One region of the Bacillus sp. K7 genome, then DNA from elsewhere that is predicted to be linked to it. Evidence: a T-box and tRNA genes for the amino acid it is inferred to sense, from the RefSeq annotation. Region 1 holds a T-box; the other holds one or more tRNA genes.

Region 1 (11,544 bases):
GCGTTCCCGCATAGTCAAATTCTGCTGCTTGGCCGATGATGATCGGTCCAGACCCGATTACTAAAATTTTGTTAATGTCTACGCGTTTTGGCATACCGCTTCCCCTTCTTTCTCTGTTGTTTCGATCATTTCGATGAATCTGTCAAATAGATGGTTGGCATCCTCAGGGCCTGGCGAAGCTTCGGGATGATATTGAACCGTAAATGCCGGCAATGTTTTATGCTTGAGCCCCTCAATCGTATCGTCGTTAATTGCGATATGTGTCACTTCCAGCTCTGTTTCGCTGATGGATGACACTGTATAGCCATGGTTTTGGGATGTTAAAGCTACTTTTCCGGTGGCCAGCTCTTTTACCGGATGGTTTGAGCCCCTGTGACCGAATTTCATTTTTTCAGTATTCGCTCCGCACGCCAGCGCAAATAACTGGTGGCCGAGGCATATTCCGAATAATGGCACTTTTCCGAGAATACCTTTGATCATTTCAATCGCTTCAGGCACATCTTTCGGATCTCCAGGTCCATTAGAAAGCATGATGCCGTCCGGTTTCAGCTGAAGCACTTCTTCCGCTGTAATGTTGTAAGGCACAACAATAACGTCGCATTTCCGTTTGTTCAGCTCTCTAAGAATGCCGTGCTTCATGCCGAAGTCAACCAAGACGATACGCTTGCCTCTTCCCGGGCTCGGATATGCTGTTTTGGCTGATACTTGGGATACTTGATGTCTCGGGAGTTCAGTTTCAGTGAGCCTTTTCAGCACTGCTTCGATATCTTCATCTGGTGCAGCGAATGTTCCTTTCAGCGCGCCTGATGTGCGGATCATTCTTGTCAGTTTTCTTGTATCAATCCCCTGCAGTCCTGGAATGTTTTTCATTTTTAAATATTCGTCTAAAGTGTATGCGGAACGCCAGTTTGAAGGCAGTTCACACAATTCTTTGACGACCAGCCCTTTTACAAAAGGGGTAATGGATTCAAAATCATCACGGTTAATGCCGTAATTCCCAATAAGCGGATACGTTAATGTTACGATCTGCCCGCAGTAAGAAGGATCAGATAAAATTTCCTGATAACCTGTCATCCCCGTGTTAAAAACGACTTCTCCCATGCTGTGTTCTAAGCTTCCGAAGGCTTTTCCCTCGAATACCGCTCCGTTTTCCAGTACTAATCGTCTCTTCATTTGACAAGTCTCCCCTCTTCATAAGCAAGCTTCCCTGCCGCAATTGTGGCGACCGGCCAGCCGGTGCAGCTGATGCCGTTGAATGGTGTGTTTTTTCCTTTTGATAAAAATGTCTCTTTGTCGATCGCCGCTTCTTTTTCCAAATCAATTAACGTCATATCGGCAACTTGCCCCGTTTGTAATGTTCCGTATGGGAGACCGAACGCTTCGCATGGTTTGATTGTCATGTAGTCAATCAGCTGTTTCAGCGACCAGCTGCCATTTTTGACAAAGTGTGTGTAAAGAAGCGGGAATGCTGTTTCTAAACCGACAATTCCGAATGGCGCCAGCTTCATTTCTGTGTTTTTCTCTTCTTCTGTATGCGGCGCATGATCTGTTGCGATAAAATCAATTGTTCCATCTAAAAGACCCTCGATTAAAGCAGCTCTGTCTTCTGCGCTGCGAAGCGGAGGATTCATTTTATAATTTGTGTCAAGTCCTGGAATGTCCTCATCACAAAGGAGCAAATGATGCGGTGACACTTCTGCTGTCACTTTGATTCCCGCTTTTTTCGCATCACGCACGACCCTGACAGACTCTTTTGTGCTGATATGGCATACATGGTAATGGCAGCCTGCCGCCTCAGCCAGCAACACATCGCGGGCAATATGAACCGATTCACACACAGAAGGAATGCCGTTGAGCCCGTTTGCTTTTGAGAATGTTCCCTCATGCACACTTCCTCCGTAAATTAAGGAGTTGTCTTCGCAATGTGCAACAATCGCTTTGTCGATCGCAGCTGCCCGTTTCATCGCTTCATACATCATTCCTGCTGTCTGTATACCGACGCCGTCATCTGTAAAAGCAAATGCTCCGGCTTCTGTTAAAGCTTCAAAGTTTGTCATCTCATCACCGATTTGTCTGATCGTAATGGACGCATATGGAAGAACTCTGACACATGAGGTTTCTTTAATTCTGTTTTGCACCCATTCCATTTGCTCTTTCGTATCAGGAACCGGCCGCGTATTCGGCATTGCCGCCACAGTTGTATATCCGCCGCGCGCCGCTGCTTTTGCTCCGGTTTCAATGGTTTCTTTCTTCTCACCGCCCGGCTCTCTGAAGTGGACGTGGAGATCGACAAACCCAGGTGAAACGAGCAATCCGTTTGCATCAATGACCGTTTCTCCCTCCGCTGCATCAAGCTTGCCGACTTCGGAGATGATTTCTCCTGTCACTCGAATATCCGCTTCTGTTTTTTCACCATTTTCGTTAAGTATCCAGCCGTTTTTAATGAGATATGACATACGCTGCTTCTCCTCTTTTCACTTTGGTTTGTAAGGCACGCTGTATCACTGCCATTCTGATAAATACGCCGTTTTGCATTTGCTTGAAGATTCTTGATTTTTCGCTTTCTACTAAGCTGTCATCAATCTCCACTCCTCTGTTTACCGGAGCAGGATGCATAATGATCGCATGCTGCTTCATACGCTCAGCCCGTTCTACGGTCAAGCCGTATTTGTTTAAATAACCGTCTTGGCTACGAGCGGACTGATGTCTTTCATTTTGAATGCGCAGCAGCATCACGACATCGGAAGACTCAACTGCTTCATCCATTGAGACATATGTGCCGAATGTGTTTTCTTCATCTTGCCATTCCGAAGGACCGGAAAACAGTACGCGGGCACCCAGTCTTGCCAAAACCTCCGCATTCGACCTTGCCACTCTGCTGTGCTTGATATCGCCGTGAATGGAGACGGTAAGACCTTTGAATGTATTGAACTCTTCATAAATCGTCATGACATCAAGCAGTGATTGTGTCGGATGCTGGCCGCATCCGTCCCCGGCATTCAGAATCGGAATATTCACCTGGCTGGCAAGCTCTTTATAGTACTCATCTTCACTGTGCCTGATGACGCATACGTCCACACCGATTGATTCAAGCGTCCGGATGGTGTCATATAGGGTTTCGCCTTTTTGCACGCTTGTGCTTGTTCCATCAAGGTTCAGGACATTCATGCCCAGCTTTTTTTCCGCGACTTCGAAGCTAAACCGTGTTCTTGTGCTCGGTTCAAAAAACAGGTTCGCTGCAAATTTCCCCGCAAGCCAATTGTCTGTTTTTCCGCTTTTGAGATCGTGTGCTGTTTGAAGCAAATCTTTGATTTCCTCAGTGCTGAGTTCACTCATCGTCGTTAAATGCTTCATGTTCTTTCCCCTCTCATTTCAACTTTAAGGCTGAAAAAAACCCCGGTCTAAGATAGACTCGGGGTATGGTTAAATAGAGGGCAGCATTGAAGCTTCCTTCTCTTCATAACCCTTCCAAGCCTCTCTGGACTTTCATTAAAAGGTTTTAAATATGATGTTGTTCAGATGTATCCACCTGCTCTTCTTTCGCCTGCGGAAGAATCAGGTTTAAAATGACACCGACAATCGCAGCAAGCGCCATTCCTGATACTTGGAATCCTCCTTGAGACACTTGGATAAACGCGCCTCCTACACCGATCACAAGGATAACCGATGTGATAATGAGGTTTCTGTTGTTTTCATAATCAATTCTGTTGTCAATCAGCATTCTCAGGCCGCTCGAAGCGATGATTCCGAACAGCAGGAAGGAGACGCCTCCCATGACCGCTGACGGCACTGAACTGATCAGCGCTGAGATTTTGCCGATAAAGCCGAAGCATAATGCAATCACTGCAGCGCCGCCGATGACAAAGACGCTGAATACTCTTGTAATGGCCAGCACGCCAATGTTTTCTCCGTAAGTCGTTGTCGGCGGACCGCCGATCAGGGAAGCCAGAATTGTCGCCACGCTGTCACCCATGATGGAGCGATGAAGCCCCGGCTTTTTAATGAAATCTTGTCCGACAACTTTGCTTAGCACCATTTGATGGCCGATATGCTCAGACATTGTCACAAACGCGACAGGAACCATGGCCGCTGCGATGCCGAGTGTTATTGACGGTGAATAGTCTTTGAACGGGATGATAAATTCAGGCACTGCAAACCATTTCGCGTCAAGCACCGGCTGGAAGTTGACAATCCCTTGTGTAAGGGCAAATAGGTATCCGCCGATAATGCCAATCAGAACCGGTATCAGGCTTAAAAATCCTCGCAAGTAAATTGCGCATATAATCGTGATGGCCAGCGTAACCCCTGCGACACTAAAATGCTTTAAGCTGTAGACCAATTCACTCGCGTTCGGATCAGCGTACATCGCCATGTTTACCGCAGTGCTTGCCAGCCCCAGCCCGATGACGATAATAACAGGGCCTACGACTACAGGAGGGAGAACCTTCATCAGCCAGCCTGTTCCTAGCTGCCTGATCAATAAGGCAATCAGCCCATACACTAACCCCGCAAGAAACGCTCCGACCATGGCCGCTCCCGGCCCGCCGGTCGCTTTGACCAGTATGATCGGAGAAATAAAAGCGAAGGATGAACCGAGATACGCAGGAATTTGCCCTTTCGTAATGAGAAGGTAAGCCAGTGTCCCGATGCCGCTTGTCACCAATGCCACTGCAGGACTCATTCCGACCAGCTTCGGAACCAAAATCGTTGAACCAAACATGGCAAACAAATGCTGCAGGCTGAATGAAACCCACGAGAAAGGTGTCGGGACATCCCTGACTCCTAAATTTACTTTTTTCTTACTCATGATGATTTTCCCCCTGATTGTTAACTTTATATTAGGATGACTCAATGACTGTATAAAAAAACCTCTTTGCTATTTTTACGCAAAGAGGCATACAAAGTCCTGCCGAATACGCTCGGGACTTTGTTTTTGTACCTCTTTGCAACCTCTCTGGATTGCCTTTAAAAAGGTGATCTATTATTCATTTTCATAAATGGCCACGAGATCGTTTTGATCTACCTCATGAAGCTGAACCATTACCTTTTCAGCCTTTGATGTCGGGATGTTTTTCCCGATATAATCCGCTCGGATCGGCAGCTCCCGGTGCCCTCTGTCAACAAGCACAGCCAGCTGAATGGAGGAAGGTCTGCCTACATCAACGAGTGCATCCATGCCTGCTCTGACCGTTCTTCCGGTATATAGGACATCATCAACAAGAATAACTTTTTGATCGTTGATGTCTACCGGAATATCTGCACCTTTCACAAGCGGCTCCTCGTTGCTCGTTTTTTTGGAAAGATCGTCTCTGTAAAGAGTAATATCAATTTCACCGACTGTTACAGGACTTCCTTCAATCTGCTCGATTCGTTCCGCAAGGCGTTTCGCCAAGTAAATTCCTCTTGTCTTGATCCCAACAAGGATGCAGTTATTCATTCCTTTATTGCGTTCGATCATTTCGTGAGCAATTCTGGTCAGCGCCCGTCTGATTGCTTGTTCGTCGAGAATGACAGCTTTTTGATTCAATGTGTGACACCTCACAGTTCATATAGAAGAAAAAACCCCTCTTGCCAGAGCATAGAGGGGTTTTAGGACAAGGTACGCGCCAACACACGCATCCCGTCTATCCGTTATCCTTCTCAGCCTCTCTGGACTGTTTTAAAGAATCTATTCAGCTTCGTTTATTATTTCAGAAAAGAAACAGCCTGTCAATCGTTTTTTCTGAGGCTTTCGATTAATTGTGCCATATCGTCCGGAAGCGGCGCTTCAAATTCGACATATTCACCGGTGCGAGGATGATCAAAACCTAAAATGCCGGCGTGGAGGGCCTGGCCGTTAAAATCAATCGTTTTTCTGGGCCCGTATTTTGGATCGCCCGCTAATGGAAATCCGATATATTTCATATGCACACGAATTTGGTGCGTTCTTCCTGTTTCAAGCTGGCATTCCACCAGCGTAAAATCTTGAAAACGCTCAAGTACATGAAAATGAGTGACGGCGTTTTTGCCATCACGCGCTACAGTCATGCTTTGACGGTCTTTCTTGTCCCGGCCGATCGGCGCGTCAATAGTGCCGTCATCGTGAGAAATAAGCCCGTGGACAACCGCCGTATATTTACGCGTAACCGTTTTGTTGACCAATTGGTTCACGAGTGACTCATGCGCCATATCATTTTTCGCCACCATCAATAAGCCGGACGTGTCCTTATCGATTCTGTGAACAATCCCCGGACGCATCACGCCATTAATGCCGGAAAGATCCGTGCAATGAGCCATAAGGCCGTTTACAAGTGTCCCCGTAAGATGCCCGGGGGCTGGGTGAACAACCATTCCGCGAGGTTTATTGACGACCAGCACATCCTGGTCTTCATAATAAATATCAAGATCCATAGGTTCTGCCAGCACGTCGAGCGCTTCTGGCTCAGGTACAGTGACAGTCACCTGATCACCCGGCTGAATTTTATAATTGGATTTTACGGGGCTTCCGTTTACGACAATTTGTCCGTCTTTCACCCATTGCTGCACCTGGGTTCTCGACCAATCATTCTCAGTCGATGCCAGAAATTTATCAATCCGCTCACTTTTTTGTTCTTCTGAGGCGGTTATATCAATTTGATTCATGCTATTGCTCCTTTTTCTTTTTCCCGCTGTCCAACAGCATTTGTATAAATAAAAGCATGACGCCGACACATAGTGAAGAGTCCGCGATATTAAAAATCGGGTAATTGTAATCCACAATGATGACATGGATAAAATCCACAACTTCCTGTCTGAAGACCCTGTCGATGAAGTTGCCGATGGCACCGCCAAGCATAAGTCCGAGAGCTACGCCAAGAAGCCTTTGTCCTTTAGTATAACGCTGTATGTAATAAACAATGCCAATAATAACCGCGGTTGTAATGAGGTAGAAAAACCACATCTGACCGGCCAATATCCCCCATGCAGCACCCGTATTGCGATGGGAGGTGATATAGAATACCTGATCAATGATCGGAATGCTTTGTCCAAGCTCCATGTTCTTGACGACTAGCCATTTTGTCAATTGATCGGCTGCAATAATAAGAAGTGCAATGATATAATACAGCACAAACGTTCCTCCAGTTTACGGTTACTTTAATCCATTATGCATTTTATCAATAAAAAGCACCGGAGTAAAGATATATCAGGCATATAAACCAGACAGGCACTGTTATTCATACAGTGCCTGTCCATATTCGATATCCGTTGATTTCCACAGCGGAAGCGTTTTTTTTTCAAATTGGACAGAATAAATAAAATCGTTTGCTGTACGGGCTGTCGGCAGTACAGCAAGCTTTGAAAGAGGAATGGGAGCCCCAGATTCTTCACAATATCCGAATGTGCCGTTTTCGATTTTGGACAAAGCGAGAAGAACGTCTTGAAGCTCTTCTTTAATGTGATAGACCAGAGTTGCTTTTTGTTTATGATTGATTGCTGCTTGCGGGCTTGTTGAAGCCTGAAAGCAAGAATACTCAAATAATCTCGACTGTAATTCTTCTTTCATTAGAAGAAGTTCCGTATAAATTGCGGTCAGTTGATCATTCATTCATCACAACTCCTGCTCTTAACGTAATACCTATATTGTTGCCTGTGAATGATGATCTAAAGCCCATAAGATTTTTCCTGCCGTTCTAAACGATGTCACTCTTGGCACAAAAAAAGCCCGGCTTTTACGCCAGGCTATTTTTCATTAATTTTGATAGTATTTTTCAACGATTTCAGCGTTTCGCAATGAAAGTGTAGGATATTTCGGATTTGCCCCCACGTCTTTTGAAATCACTCGGGATCTTTCACACATTTCGCCTTCGGCTTTCTCGACAGCGATTTTACCTGTCGCGAAGCTTTGCGCATCGTTCGGCGCTTCATTTTCTTCGCTGATTGTCAGTTCAGAAACAATAAACAGCTGAGAAAGATTTTCTTTAATCGAAGCCAAGAGCTCTTGGTTTTCTTTGTTTGGATACAGTTTCAAGTTCGCTTCCAATGATTTACCGATAATTTTTTCATTCCGGGCAGTTTCTAATGCTTTTAGCACATCGTCACGGAAAGTCAAAAAGCGGTCAAATTTATCTTCTGTCATTTCACTGTTTGGAACCGCGATTGTTTCCGGCATATCTGTCAGCTGAACGCTCTGCTCTTCAACAAATGCTAAATGAGCCCATAATTCGTCAGCGGTATGAGGAAGGATAGGCGCTGAAAGCTTCACTAATGCTAGAAGCGTTTCATAGAATACCGTCTGCATGCTGCGTCTGTCCGGATGATCCGCATGCTCGATGTAGACAATATCTTTTGCGAAATCAAGATAGAATGAGCTCAATTCGATTGTGCAGAAATTATGGATGCTGTGGTACACAACTGCAAATTCATACTCATCATACGCTTTTTTCACTTTGTCAATCAATTTGTTCAGCTTAATCAGCATATACTGATCCACTTCGCGAAGATCTTCGACAGCCACCGCATTCGTTTTTGGATCAAAGTCGAATAGGTTGCCGTGAAGGAAACGGAACGTATTGCGGATTTTACGGTATACTTCAGCAACCTGCTTTAGGATTGCGTCTGACACGCGAACATCCGCCTGATAATCAACTGAAGACACCCATAATCTCAAGATATCGGCACCAAGCTGTTTCATAACTTTAGCTGGAACAACGACGTTACCGATTGATTTACTCATCTTGCGCCCTTCTCCATCCAGTGCGAAACCATGGCTGAGCACACCTTTATATGGCGCCTTTCCTGTTACGGCTACCGCTGTAGAAAGAGATGAGTTAAACCAGCCGCGATATTGGTCAGATCCTTCAAGGTATAAATCAGCCGGTCGAACGAGGTCTTCACGCTCTTCAAGCACCGCTTGATGGGAAGAGCCTGAATCAAACCAAACATCCATGATGTCCTGTTCTTTTGTGAACGTGCCGTTCGGGCTGCCAGGATGCGTAAAGCCTTCCGGAAGAAGATCCTTCGCTTCTTTTTCAAACCAGATGTTTGATCCGTGCTGTCTGAACAATTCAGAAACATGTTCAATGGTTTCATCTGTAATAATCGGTTCTCCGTTTTCAGCATAGAAAACCGGGATCGGCACACCCCACGCACGCTGTCTGGAAATACACCAGTCTCCGCGGTCACGAACCATGTTGTGCAAACGCTGCTCGCCCCATTCAGGGACCCATTTGGTTTCTTTAATGGCATCCAGCAGGTCTGATCTGAAATCTTTAATTGAAGCAAACCATTGCGCTGTCGCTCTGAAAATGGTTGGTTTTTTTGTTCTCCAATCGTGCGGATAAGAGTGGGTAATGAATTCAAGCTTCACAAGCGCGCCTTTTTCATCAAGCTGCTGTGTGATCGCTTTGTTCGCATCATCATAGAACATGCCTTCAAAGCCTGGCGCTTCGCTTGTCATGACACCTTTTGCATCAACCGGACATAGTACATCCAGACCGTATTTTTGGCCGATGATAAAGTCATCTTCCCCGTGTCCCGGCGCAGTATGAACACAGCCTGTTCCGGCATCAGTTGTTACGTGTTCGCCAAGCATTACAAGAGAGTCTCTGCCATATAGCGGGTGTTCGGCGACAATGTTCTCAAGGTCTTTCCCTTTGATCGTTCTTGTCACTTCATACTGATCAAACCCACATGCAGACGCCACATTTTCCACTAAAGCACTTGCTACAACAAAACGGTCTTCTCCTACTGCAATCACGCTGTACTCAAGGTCAGGATGCACCGAAATTCCGAGGTTCGCCGGAATTGTCCAAGGCGTTGTTGTCCAAATGATGATGCGCTCGCCGCTGTCCAGAACGCCTTTTCCGTCTTTCACACCGAAAGCAACGTAAATAGATGCAGAGCGTTTGTCTTGATATTCGATCTCGGCTTCAGCCAACGCAGACTCACTTGAAGGTGACCAGTTAACCGGTTTAAGACCTTTATAAATGTAGCCTCGTTTTGCCATCTCACCAAAAACGCGGATTTGCTGCGCTTCGTATTCCGGTTTTAATGTCACATATGGGTTTTCCCAATCACCGCGGACACCAAGGCGCTTGAACTGCTCACGCTGGCCCTCGATTTGCTTCCAAGCGTACTCTTCGCACAGTTTGCGGAATTCCGCTACAGACATTTCTTTGCGGTTGACTTTTTTGTTTTTTGTAAGGGCTGTTTCAATCGGCAACCCGTGTGTATCCCAGCCCGGTACATACGGCGCGTTGTAGCCGCTCATTGATTTGTAGCGGACAATAAAGTCCTTTAAAATCTTGTTAAGCGCGTGGCCCATATGGATATCGCCGTTTGCATACGGAGGTCCGTCATGTAAAACAAATTTCGGGCGGTCTTTCGTCCGTTCTTGCACAAGACGGTAGATATCCTCTTCTTCCCATTTCTTTTGCATATCAGGCTCACGATTTGGCAAATTTCCTCGCATCGGGAAATCTGTTTTCGGCATTAAGAGCGTGTCTTTAAAATCCATTTTCATTCCTCCACTGCATTTTTTCAGAAAATAAAAAAAGCCCTCTCATCCCATAAGGGACGAGAAAGCTTATCTCGCGGTACCACCCTTTTAGAAAAAGCAAACAGGCGCTTTTTCCTCTCGAGCATCGTAACGTGATGAGCGTCCTAACCTACTGATAGTTCAGAAAGGAAACTTAAGGGCTGATCTACATGATTCCGGCCATCCCGGACTCTCACCATCTCCGGGTCGCTATGAAAGCCTGAAGGAAACATGACTGTCCCTTTCAACCGTCTTTTCATCTGAATTTATGAACGTATTATATTCGACAAGCTAAGAACATGTCAAGGCAATCAGAGAATTTATTCCTTTTCCTCAAATACTGCGTCGACTTCATACTCAAGCAGATGATCCCAATCGTCATTTTTCAGAAGATCGAGCTGAGCTTCAATCAGCATTTGGAAACGTGTTCTGAATACTTTAGACTGTTTTTTCAGCTCTTCAATTTCCATGGCGATTTTTCTTGATTTTGATAAAGATTCGTTAATAATGCGATCAGCGTTTTTCTCCGCTTCCCGAACGATCAGCTTTGCTTCTTTTTGAGAATTGCGTTTTACGTCTTCAGCCGCCTCTTGAGCAACTAAAATCGATTTATTCAGCGTTTCTTCAATATTGGCAAAGTGTCCGATTCTTTCATCAAGTTCATTGACTTTCGCTTCCAGCTCCGTTTTCTTACGGAGAACAATTTCGTAATCTTTTCTGACTTGCGCTAGGAATTCATTTACTTCATCTTCATCATATCCGCGAAAGCTTTTTGTAAACGTCTTGTTGTGAATATCATTTGGCGTTAATGGCATGATGCCACCTCCATTTTTACATTTCAGTACGGTTATCTAGTTCACATTATAAAACAAATTTTGCACAGATGGAGAAAAAAACTGAAAAACCGACTATTTTTGTCGCTCAAACGTTACTCTCCATTTGTCTTTTTTGGTTTTTCCTTCGATTTTTGTTAAGCTGCAACGGCCAAAGCTTCTGATAGACAGCATGTCCCCTTCTGCCACTATGTATGAAGGATCTTCAACTACCTT
Region 2 (11,544 bases), 1.3 Mb from region 1:
GTCAAATATGCTGTCAGGGTCCACAACCACCCCCGCCGTACAAAAAATCAAATCAGCAAGCTCTTGTTTTTTCCTGCTTTTGTTGTTTTGAAACTGTTCAATAAAAGCTGGATCAAAAGCATACGGTTCTAATTGAAGCAGTGATTCCGGATCTTTGATCCATTGATTGCCGATCGCCTCCGTGATGATCGCAGACAAGCCGGGATTTGCTTTTAGCAGCCAGCGCCTGTGGGCAATTCCATTCGTCTTATTGTTAAAACGATTTGGAAACAGCAAATGAAAGTTGTGCATCTCCCTTTTCTTTAAAATATCGGAATGAATTTTGGCAACGCCGTTTACACTGTAGCTGCCCACTATGGCCAGGTGGGCCATTTTGACAACACCATGCGCCGTAATCGCCATGTCCTCTATTCTTTTCCAGTCCCCGGGATACTTTTCCCAGACCGCATGGCAAAACCTTTCATTGATCTCTTCGATAATCAGATACATTCGCGGAAGCAGCGGCTTAAACAAATGAATCGGCCATTTCTCCAGCGCTTCTGACAATGTCGTATGATTTGTATATGAAATCGTATGTACGGTGATATGCCAGGCCTCATCCCAGCTCATGTTCTCTTCATCGAGCAGAATCCGCATCAGCTCAGGCACTGCCAGCGCAGGATGCGTGTCATTAATATGAATGCTGATTTTTTTATGCAGCCCGGATAAAGATTTATTTGTTTTTCGGTAATTATTCACAATGCTTTTTAAGCTTGCGCAAACTAAAAAATACTGCTGCTTCAGCCGTAAAATTTTCCCCTCGTCATGAGTGTCGTCAGGATATAAAAATTCAGAAACAGCTTCTGTTTCCCGCTTATAAGACAAGATATTGCCGCCATGATAATGCGCATAGGGCTCGGCATTCCATAACCTCAACGTATTGACTGTCCCCGTTTCATAGCCAATAATCGGTATATCGTAAGGAACAGCGGTGACGATTGTAGCTTGCTCGTGACGAAAATGCAGACGCCCGTTTTGTTGTGTCACATGCACCTCGCCCCAAAATGGCACGTCAACAGCCTGATCCGCATTTCTCACTTCCCATACATTCCCATTTTTCAGCCATTGCTCAGGCAGCTCCACTTGATGGCCGTCAACAATTTTTTGCTCAAACAAGCCGTGCTTATAACGAATACCCATTCCATGTCCAGGCAGATTTAATGAAGCGAGAGAATCTAAAAAGCAAGCAGCCAAGCGCCCAAGCCCGCCATTGCCAAGACCTGCATCGCTCTCTATCTGAAGGATCTCCTCTAATTCGATGCCAATATCCTTTAAGCCTGCTTCCACAACATCACGAACGCCAAGATTCATTACATTTTGTTCAAGGAGCTGACCGAGCAGAAATTCGATTGACAAATAATATGTCTGTTTCCCGGAGTTGGACCTGCTTTTTTCATTCGTCTGGATCCAATTAGCGCTGATATACTCTCTGACCATATTGCCTAACGTTTTGTATTGATCCAGCTTGGCAGAGTCTTTAAAGCTTTTTCCACACGTCATTTCCAGACGCTTTAAAAATAAGGCTGCAAAACGTTCTTTACTCGAGAACATCCCGTCCACTCCTTGTCACATACTCGAAAATACGCTGATACTCTTTTGCTGAATGCTTCCAGCTGTAATCTGCATTCATTCCGGTCTTCATGATGCTCTTCCATACATCTTTTTGCGGATAAAACGACAGTGCCCTCTTGATTGTGAATTTGAGATCATGCGCATTGAAAGCGGAAAACGTAAAGCCATTGCCCGTTCTCTCTTCCTCCTGATAGGCACGGACTGTATCGTAAAGACCGCCCGTCTCCCTGACGATCGGAATGGCGCCATATTGGAGAGCAATGAGCTGCCCCAAGCCGCACGGCTCAAATTTCGACGGCATTAAAAATAAATCAGAGCCCGCGTAAATTTGATGGGCAAGCGCCTCATCAAATCCAATATACGCTCTGCACTTCTCATGAAAAGCAAATTCTGCATACCGGAAATAATCTTCAAATTCAAGCTCCCCCGTGCCCAGCACAATCAGCTGTATGTCATGTTCTTCAAGAAGTTCGTGCATAATCCTGCGGACAAGATCAAGTCCCTTTTGTTTCGTGAGCCTTGTCACCATGCTGATCAGCGGAATATCATTTCGCTCAGGTAGCCCCATCCGCCGCTGCAGCTGCGTTTTATTTTCTTCCTTGCATGTTAGGTGGTCTGCATCATAGTGCGCCTCTATATAGGGATCGTTTTTAGGATGATAAAACGTATCATCAATGCCGTTTAATATGCCGGTTATGTCATTTTCCCTATATTGCAAAACCCGCTCCAGCTGTTCACCGTAATACGGCGTCAATATTTCATTTCTGTAAGTGGGGCTTACAGTTGTCACATGATCAGCTGCAATGATGCCTGCCTTCATAAAATTAACGAATCCGTTGCATTCTAACCTTTCAAAATGAAAATGATCCATATCAAGCCCCAGCAAGTCATGTGTGACATCAGGTGGAAATATGCCTTGAAACTGGAGGTTGTGGATCGTGAGCACGCTTTTCATCTGTTCATAAAAAGGATGCGCTCTGTATTCCTCTTTTAGCAAATAATTGACCATCGCTGTATGCCAATCATGAGTATGAACAATATCGGCCTGAACATTCACGGCTTCAGCAGCTTCCAGCACAGCTCTTGAAAAAAAAGCAAACCGTTCACCATCATCATAATGCCCGTACAGCGAATCCCTCTTAAAATAATATTCATTGTCGATGAAGTAATAATTCACATCATCATCGGCCATATGTTCAATTCCGCAATATTGCTGGCGCCAGCCGACGGCCACTGTACATTCAGCTATTTTTCTCATGCGCTTCTTCCATCGTTCAGGTATTTGGCTGTATTTCGGCAGCATCACAGTTACTTCATTGCCTAATCGCGCAAGTGCCTTTGGCAGAGCACCTGCTACATCGGCAAGGCCTCCTGATTTAACAAACGGCGTACATTCTGATACAGCAAACAATATCTTCAAGAATTCATCAGCTCTCCTTGGACAAACCCTTTTCTTAATACCAGCGGCTGTTCGGCTGTTCCCGCAGCCTCAGTCGAATTGCCAATTTTAACGTCCTTATCAGAAATCACCTGCTCTAACAGACAATCCTCGCCAATCTGTGTTTTTTGCATAATAATGCAGTTTTTCAGCTTCGTTCCCTTTCCGACATGAATCCCCCTGAACAAAATGCAGTTTTCAACCTCTCCTTCAAGCACACAGCCGTTTGCCACCAAGGAATGTTTGACACTGCTGTGCTTTCCGTATTTCGTCGGCGGCTCATCCTTTACTTTTGTATAAATCGGCTGCTGCGGCAAAAACACCTGCTGCCAAAACCGAGGCTGAATGAGCTCCATACTGTGGGTATAATACTTTTCTACCGAATCAATGACAGCGGAATAACCTGAATATTCATACGGGCAAATGCTCAATGAGGAGGATTCTTTTTCGACAGCTTCATGAATGGTTTTATAGCCTTTTTCACTATGTCCGTAAATCAGATCCTGTAAAAGCGTTGTAGACATGATATAGATTTGCAGCGATTGGCCGTCCTGAAATACCTCGGTGACGTCGCAGCCAATCTCCATATGGCGTTTCAGCACATATTGAAATTGAATGTTGCATACGGTATGACTGTTGGAGATGACAGCATACTGTTGTGTGCTTCTGCGGAAGTAATCAAGATGGTCGGAAAACTGTCGAAAGGAACCGAATTCATCATATTCTTGGTGAAGGTGGGGCGACGGGAAAAAAAAGAGGCCATCCTTTTTCCGATGCAAATCCCATTCCTTGCCTGCTCCAAGATGATCCATAAGCGAACGATAGCGATACTTCGGAAAAATTGCGACACTCCTAATATCCGCATTCACCATGTTGGATAGCATAAAATCGATCAGGCGGTACCTTCCGGCAAAAGGAATCGCCCCCAGCGACCGCTGTGCCGTTAAATCCTGAAGAGAATGCTTATATGTGGTTTCATCTATAACACCTAACATTTGGTTATTGAACAATGGCTCTGCCTCCTCTTCAGTATTAGATCAATTCTTTTTCTACAAATTCCTCTGAAACGAGCAGCACCTCCTGAATGTCTTTTTCGGACCGAATCACTGCGCCATCTGGAAGCACCATGCCATTAGGAACAATGGCATTTTCAATCACTACATGCTCGCCGATCGTCACATCCGGCATAATAACCGACGATGCGACAGTCGCATGCTTACCGACAGTAACACCTTGAAAAAGAACGGAATGAGACACATTTCCATACACAACACAGCCTTCGTTCACAAGCGAATCATGAACCTGCGCGTCAGATGAAATAAATTGCGGAGGCTGATTCGGATTAACGGAGTAAATTTTCCATTTCCGTTCAAACAGCTTTAACTCCGAGTCTTCTTTTAACAGATCCATATTGGCTTCCCACAAACTCTGCACTGTTCCGACATCCTTCCAATATCCTTTGAACGGATAAGCAGATAGCTTCTTTTTCTCCTCTAAAAGCAAAGGAATAATGTCTTTGCCGAAGTCGTGGCTTGAATACGGGTTCCGGTCATCCATCTCGAGGTACTGTTTCAAAAGCGGCCAATTGAATATATAAATTCCCATTGAGGCGAGATTGCTCTTTGGGAATTGGGGCTTTTCATCGAAATGTGTAATCGTCCCATCTGCATTGGTCTTCATAATGCCGAACCGGCTTGCTTCCTCCCAGCTCACTTCAATAACAGAAATCGTTACATCCGCATTCTTTTCAATATGAAAATCAAGCATTTTGCCGTAGTCCATTTTGTAGATGTGATCTCCAGATAAAATCAGCACATACTCAGGATCATACTGTTTTAAATAATTGAGATTCTCATAAATGGCGCTTGCCGTCCCTTTATACCATTTGACCTCAGATGACTTGGCATAGGGAGGTAAAACCGTCACGCCGCCATTATATCTGTCAAGGTCCCATGCGCTGCCGATGCCAATATAGGAATTCAACTCGAGCGGCTGATATTGTGTTAAAATTCCCACTGTGTCAATACCAGAATTGGAACAGTTGCTGAGCGTAAAATCAATAATCCTGTATTTCCCCCCAAAAGATACAGCCGGTTTCGCCATATGTTTTGTTAAACCGTTGAGACGGCTGCCCTTCCCGCCGGCAAGGAGCATGGCCACACATTGTTTTTTCATGATTTCATCTCTCCTCTTTTTTAACCGCCCGTAAAATCGAAATGCCGTAAGGGGGGATGGTCATTGTGATATAACCCGGTTTATGATGTAAAGCTCCCTTTTTGGCCGCTAACGGCTTTTTGTTGATTTGCCCTGAGCCTCCATATGCTTCTCTGTCGCTGTTCAGGACCTCGATATATTGGGTAAGAAAAGGAACACCAACATCATATTGCTGATAGACCGCGGGTGTAAAATTACAAATGATGACAAGCGCCTCACCGTGCTTTTTGCCATAACGAATAAAAGAAAAGATCGATTGTTTGTCATTATGGACATCAATCCATTCAAACGACTGTGCACGATGGTCATGTTCATAAAGGATTTTGCTTTTTTGATAAAAGCGGAGAAGATCTTGCGTAAAAACGCTGGCTTTCCGATGCATGGGGAAGGAGTCCAAAAACCAATCAAGCTGCTCTGTGTCTTTCCATTCATCAAATTGTGCAAATTCTGAACCCATAAAAATCAATTTCTTACCGGGGTGAGCCGTCATATAACCGAGCAAAAGCCGATACTGGGCAAATTTCTGCCAATAGTCGCCAGGCATTTTATTAAGAATTGATTTTTTGCCGTAAACGACTTCATCATGTGAAAACGGCAATACAAAATGTTCACTAAACGCATACAATAATGAAAAAGAAATAAGCTGATGACAATACCGCCTTTCTTCTGGGGGCGTTTCCATGTATGTCAGAACGTCATTCATCCAGCCCATATTCCATTTAAAATGAAAACCGAGCCCTCCTTCCTCAGCGGCACTTGTCACGTGAGGCCATTCCGTCGAATCTTCCGCAATCATCATGACATGCGGATATGCCTCTCTCATTGTTTGATTAAGTTTTTGTAGAAATTCAACAGCATATGGATTCGGATGGCGTTCATCCTGATTTGGCCAATACAGGATGTTAGCCACTGCATCAACCCTAAGTCCATCTATATGATAGAGTTCCGCCCAGTACAACGCATTAGAAATTAAAAAACTATGAACTTCCGGTTTTCCCAGATCAAAGTTAGCTGTGCCCCATAGCCCGTTCTCCCGATCACGTTCATCTTGATATTCATAAAGAGGCTCTCCATCAAACATATAAAGGCCATGTGCATCTTTACAAAAATGTCCCGGAACCCAATCCAGAATGACTCCGATGTTCTCTTGATGGCATTCATCCACAAACTTCATCAGATCATGCGGCGTGCCAAACCTGCTTGTCGGGCTGTAATAACCCGTTCCTTGATATCCCCATGAACGATCATAAGGATGCTCATACACCGGAAGCAGTTCGATATGGGTAAACCCATGCTTTTTGATATAAGGAATAAGCGACTGGCTTAAATCTTTATAGGTATAATGCCTGCCATCAGAATGTTTCTTCCAAGACCCAAGATGCAGTTCATAAATAAAAATAGGTTTCTCATACAGCGTCATATCCTGTTGTTTCTTTTGCCATTTTTGGTCTTTCCATTTATATCCCGTCAGATTGTACGTAAGTGATGCTGTGTGAGGCCGGACTTCTGAATAAAAGGCGTATGGATCTGCTTTCAGCCTAATCTCACCGCTATGAGTCACGATTTCATATTTATATCGTTCCTGTTGCTCTAGACCTGGAATAAATAACGTCCAAATGCCGTTATCATTCACTCTATGCATCACATGCTGTTCTCCTGACCAGCTGTTAAAATCCCCAGCCACTCGAACTACTGACGCATGAGGCGCCCACACACAGAATTCATATCCGCTTTGGCTATTCAGCTCGCGATAATGCGAGCCAAATAGTTGATAGCTTCTATACAGACTGCCTTCGTGAAAAAGATAAACATCATGTGCTGACGGGCTGGCGGCGGCCATGTAATCATCCTTTCTGACATCATAGTTTTCATTTATAATATTTATTCGCAGAAATAAAAAAAAGCCCTTTCATGAAAGCGCTTATACTTATTGACATTTAACTTCTTTTTCCGAAGAAAAACAAAAGATATGGAGATTTTTGTTGGCTGTTTATAGAATAAGAACGAAATCTAAGGCATAACATGATGATAAAATAAAAAACCTTGCAGGATATGCAAGGTTTTTGGGATGACCCGTACGGGATTCGAACCCGTGTTACCGCCGTGAAAGGGCGGTGTCTTAACCGCTTGACCAACGGGCCGATGAGTGAAGACTTCCATTTTTCATTATATGGCGGAGAAGGAGGGATTTGAACCCTCGCGCCGCTTACACGACCTACACCCTTAGCAGGGGCGCCTCTTCAGCCACTTGAGTACTTCTCCATTTGGCTCCACAGGCAGGATTCGAACCTGCGACCGATCGGTTAACAGCCGATAGCTCTACCACTGAGCTACTGTGGAATATAAAAGTCATGGTGGGCCTGAATGGACTCGAACCATCGACCTCACGCTTATCAGGCGTGCGCTCTAACCAGCTGAGCTACAGGCCCATGACAATATAGAAATGGAGCGGGTGATGGGAATCGAACCCACGACATCAGCTTGGAAGGCTGAGGTTTTACCACTAAACTACACCCGCAATTTTTATTTGGGGCGATTGATGGGAATCGAACCCACGAATGCCAGAGCCACAATCTGGTGCGTTAACCACTTCGCCACAACCGCCAAAATATATATTGATAAATGGTGGCTCGGGACGGAATCGAACCGCCGACACACGGATTTTCAGTCCGTTGCTCTACCAACTGAGCTACCGAGCCTAAGTATTATTTAAATGGCGGTCCGGACGGGACTCGAACCCGCGACCTCCTGCGTGACAGGCAGGCATTCTAACCAACTGAACTACCGGACCATTTTAATAGTATGTGAATCTTTTTTATTGAGCCCTTCGGGCACTTTATTTTTCATTCGCATATTTTGGTTGCGGGGGCAGGATTTGAACCTGCGACCTTCGGGTTATGAGCCCGACGAGCTACCGAACTGCTCCACCCCGCGATGATTAAGAATAGATATGGCGGAGGAAGAGGGATTCGAACCCCCGCGGGCTTTGACACCCCTGTCGGTTTTCAAGACCGATCCCTTCAGCCAGACTTGGGTATTCCTCCGTATAGTGGTGGACCTTGTAGGACTCGAACCTACGACCGGACGGTTATGAGCCGTCTGCTCTAACCAACTGAGCTAAAGGTCCATTGGTAGCGGCGGAGGGGATCGAACCCCCGACCTCACGGGTATGAACCGTACGCTCTAGCCAGCTGAGCTACACCGCCAAATATTTATTGAAACCAAGTGGAGCCTAGCGGGATCGAACCGCTGACCTCCTGCGTGCAAAGCAGGCGCTCTCCCAGCTGAGCTAAGGCCCCAAGAATGGTCGGGAAGACAGGATTCGAACCTGCGACCCCATGGTCCCAAACCATGTGCTCTACCAAGCTGAGCTACTTCCCGATTTCATGTAGATCATGGCGCGCCCGAGAGGAGTCGAACCCCTAACCTTTTGATCCGTAGTCAAACGCTCTATCCAATTGAGCTACGGGCGCAAAACTTAATGCCGAGGGCCGGACTTGAACCGGCACGGTAGTCACCTACCGCAGGATTTTAAGTCCTGTGTGTCTGCCAATTCCACCACCCCGGCGTGGATGGTATAGTTGGAGCGGAAGACGGGATTCGAACCCGCGACCCCCACCTTGGCAAGGTGGTGTTCTACCACTGAACTACTTCCGCAGAAATGGTGCGGATGAAGGGACTTGAACCCCCACGTCTGTAAAGACACTAGAGCCTGATTCTAGCGCGTCTGCCAATTCCGCCACATCCGCAACATGTAAATGGTGAGCCATGAAGGACTCGAACCTTCGACCCTCTGATTAAAAGTCAGATGCTCTACCAACTGAGCTAATGGCTCTTCTTACAAGAGACTTGAATATTATATCATATAAAAGTGGTGCCGGCAAGAGGACTTGAACCCCCAACCTACTGATTACAAGTCAGTTGCTCTACCAATTGAGCTACACCGGCGTATATGTAAAACCGATATGTACAATAAAGAATGGTGGAGGATGACGGGCTCGAACCGCCGACCCTCTGCTTGTAAGGCAGATGCTCTCCCAGCTGAGCTAATCCTCCATTATTGCACTAGCGTGCAACTGCTTGGCGGCGTCCTACTCTCACAGGGGGAAACCCCCGACTACCATCGGCGCTGAAGAGCTTAACTTCCGTGTTCGGCATGGGAACGGGTGTGACCTCTTCGCTATCGCCACCAAACAAATGCCTTCATGATGAAGGTACTGGGCGTTTCTCACAGGATGTGAGAGCCCTTAGCGGAGTTTCTTTCCGCCTTTTAGAGAGTGTTCTCTCAAAACTAGATAACAGATGTGACATCAATCAAAATGTGGTTAAGTCCTCGATCGATTAGTATCTGTCAGCTCCATGTGTCGCCACACTTCCACCTCAGACCTATCAACCTGATCATCTTTCAGGGATCTTACTTCCTTGCGGAATGGGAAATCTCATCTTGAGGGGGGCTTCATGCTTAGATGCTTTCAGCACTTATCCCGTCCGCACATAGCTACCCAGCGATGCCCTTGGCAGAACAACTGGTACACCAGCGGTGCGTCCATCCCGGTCCTCTCGTACTAAGGACAGCTCCTCTCAAATTTCCTGCGCCCGCGACGGATAGGGACCGAACTGTCTCACGACGTTCTGAACCCAGCTCGCGTACCGCTTTAATGGGCGAACAGCCCAACCCTTGGGACCGACTACAGCCCCAGGATGCGATGAGCCGACATCGAGGTGCCAAACCTCCCCGTCGATGTGGACTCTTGGGGGAGATAAGCCTGTTATCCCCGGGGTAGCTTTTATCCGTTGAGCGATGGCCCTTCCATGCGGAACCACCGGATCACTAAGCCCGACTTTCGTCCCTGCTCGACTTGTAGGTCTCGCAGTCAAGCTCCCTTGTGCCTTTACACTCTGCGAATGATTTCCAACCATTCTGAGGGAACCTTTGGGCGCCTCCGTTACCTTTTAGGAGGCGACCGCCCCAGTCAAACTGCCCACCTGACACTGTCTCCCCGCCCGATAAGGGCGGCGGGTTAGAAGGTCAATACAGCCAGGGTAGTATCCCACCGATGCCTCCACCGAAGCTGGCGCTCCGGTTTCCAAGGCTCCTACCTATCCTGTACAAGCTGTACCAACATTCAATATCAGGCTGCAGTAAAGCTCCACGGGGTCTTTCCGTCCTGTCGCGGGTAACCTGCATCTTCACAGGTACTATAATTTCACCGAGTCTCTCGTTGAGACAGTGCCCAGATCGTTGCGCCTTTCGTGCGGGTCGGAACTTACCCGACAAGGAATTTCGCTACCTTAGGACCGTTATAGTTACGGCCGCCGTTTACTGGGGCTTCAATTCGCACCTTCGCTTACGCTAAGCGCTCCTCTTAACCTTCCAGCACCGGGCAGGCGTCAGCCCCTATACTTCGCCTTACGGCTTCGCAGAGACCTGTGTTTTTGCTAAACAGTCGCCTGGGCCTATTCACTGCGGCTCTCTCGGGCTTGCACCCTAACAGAGCACCCCTTCTCCCGAAGTTACGGGGTCATTTTGCCGAGTTCCTTAACGAGAGTTCTCTCGATCACCTTAGGATTCTCTCCTCGCCTACCTGTGTCGGTTTGCGGTACGGGCACCTCTCACCTCGCTAGAGGCTTTTCTTGGCAGTGTGGAATCAGGAACTTCGCTACTATATTTCGCTCGCCATCACAGCTCAGCCTTATGGGAAACGGATTTGCCTATTTCCCAGCCTAACTGCTTGGACGCGGATATCCAATACCGCGCTTACCCTATCCTCCTGCGTCCCCCCATTGCTCAAATGGTGAGGAGGTGGTACAGGAATATCAACCTGTTGTCCATCGCCTACGCCTTTCGGCCTCGGCTTAGGTCCCGACTAACCCTGAGCGGACGAGCCTTCCTCAGGAAACCTTAGGCATTCGGTGGAGGGGATTCTCACCCCTCTTTCGCTACTCATACCGGCATTCTCACTTCTAAGCGCTCCACCAGTCCTTCCGGTCTGGCTTCACAGCCCTTAGAACGCTCTCCTACCACTGTTCGAAGAACAGTCCGCAGCTTCGGTGATACGTTTAGCCCCGGTACATTTTCGGCGCAGAGTCACTCGACCAGTGAGCTATTACGCACTCTTTAAATGGTGGCTGCTTCTAAGCCAACATCCTGGTTGTCTAAGCAACTCCACATCCTTTTCCACTTAACGTATACTTTGGGACCTTAGCTGGCGGTCTGGGCTGTTTCCCTTTCGACTACGGATCTTATCACTCGCAGTCTGACTCCCAAGGATAAGTCATTG

What was found. The T-box of region 1 lies ahead of ileS (isoleucine--tRNA ligase). A T-box ahead of a tRNA ligase gene usually reads a tRNA of that ligase, here a tRNA-Ile.
Region 2: it has a tRNA-Ile gene. The T-box ahead of ileS (isoleucine--tRNA ligase) is inferred to sense a tRNA for this amino acid. The anticodon was not compared.

What each region holds. Positions count from the first base shown of each region.
Region 1 covers NZ_CP096406.1:1,606,245-1,617,788, reverse strand. The annotation lists gene carB (carbamoyl-phosphate synthase (glutamine-hydrolyzing) large subunit) at 1-94, opposite strand, end outside; gene M1D98_RS08215 (carbamoyl phosphate synthase small subunit) at 79-1,173, opposite strand; gene M1D98_RS08210 (dihydroorotase) at 1,170-2,456, opposite strand; gene M1D98_RS08205 (aspartate carbamoyltransferase catalytic subunit) at 2,440-3,354, opposite strand; gene pyrP (uracil permease PyrP) at 3,500-4,807, opposite strand; gene pyrR (bifunctional pyrimidine operon transcriptional regulator/uracil phosphoribosyltransferase) at 4,982-5,527, opposite strand; gene M1D98_RS08190 (RluA family pseudouridine synthase) at 5,710-6,621, opposite strand; gene lspA (signal peptidase II) at 6,623-7,087, opposite strand; gene ylyA (sporulation-related RNA polymerase-binding protein YlyA) at 7,190-7,564, opposite strand; gene ileS (isoleucine--tRNA ligase) at 7,709-10,474, opposite strand; T-box leader at 10,527-10,753, opposite strand; gene divIVA (septum site-determining protein DivIVA) at 10,816-11,310, opposite strand; gene M1D98_RS08165 (YlmH/Sll1252 family protein) at 11,404-11,544, opposite strand, start outside.
Region 2 covers NZ_CP096406.1:2,862,694-2,874,237, forward strand. The annotation lists gene glgP (glycogen phosphorylase GlgP) at 1-1,590, opposite strand, end outside; gene glgA (glycogen synthase GlgA) at 1,577-3,031, opposite strand; gene glgD (glucose-1-phosphate adenylyltransferase subunit GlgD) at 3,028-4,059, opposite strand; gene M1D98_RS14635 (glucose-1-phosphate adenylyltransferase) at 4,082-5,224, opposite strand; gene glgB (1,4-alpha-glucan branching enzyme) at 5,229-7,103, opposite strand; tRNA gene M1D98_RS14645 (tRNA-Glu) at 7,333-7,404, opposite strand; tRNA gene M1D98_RS14650 (tRNA-Ser) at 7,435-7,525, opposite strand; tRNA gene M1D98_RS14655 (tRNA-Asn) at 7,529-7,603, opposite strand; tRNA gene M1D98_RS14660 (tRNA-Ile) at 7,616-7,692, opposite strand; tRNA gene M1D98_RS14665 (tRNA-Gly) at 7,708-7,781, opposite strand; tRNA gene M1D98_RS14670 (tRNA-His) at 7,792-7,867, opposite strand; tRNA gene M1D98_RS14675 (tRNA-Phe) at 7,887-7,962, opposite strand; tRNA gene M1D98_RS14680 (tRNA-Asp) at 7,978-8,054, opposite strand; tRNA gene M1D98_RS14685 (tRNA-Met) at 8,121-8,197, opposite strand; tRNA gene M1D98_RS14690 (tRNA-Ser) at 8,215-8,307, opposite strand; tRNA gene M1D98_RS14695 (tRNA-Ile) at 8,314-8,390, opposite strand; tRNA gene M1D98_RS14700 (tRNA-Met) at 8,393-8,469, opposite strand; tRNA gene M1D98_RS14705 (tRNA-Ala) at 8,490-8,562, opposite strand; tRNA gene M1D98_RS14710 (tRNA-Pro) at 8,568-8,644, opposite strand; tRNA gene M1D98_RS14715 (tRNA-Arg) at 8,660-8,736, opposite strand; tRNA gene M1D98_RS14720 (tRNA-Leu) at 8,746-8,831, opposite strand; tRNA gene M1D98_RS14725 (tRNA-Gly) at 8,846-8,920, opposite strand; tRNA gene M1D98_RS14730 (tRNA-Leu) at 8,926-9,012, opposite strand; tRNA gene M1D98_RS14735 (tRNA-Lys) at 9,023-9,098, opposite strand; tRNA gene M1D98_RS14740 (tRNA-Thr) at 9,136-9,211, opposite strand; tRNA gene M1D98_RS14745 (tRNA-Val) at 9,244-9,319, opposite strand; rRNA gene rrf (5S ribosomal RNA) at 9,342-9,457, opposite strand; rRNA gene M1D98_RS14755 (23S ribosomal RNA) at 9,585-11,544, opposite strand, start outside.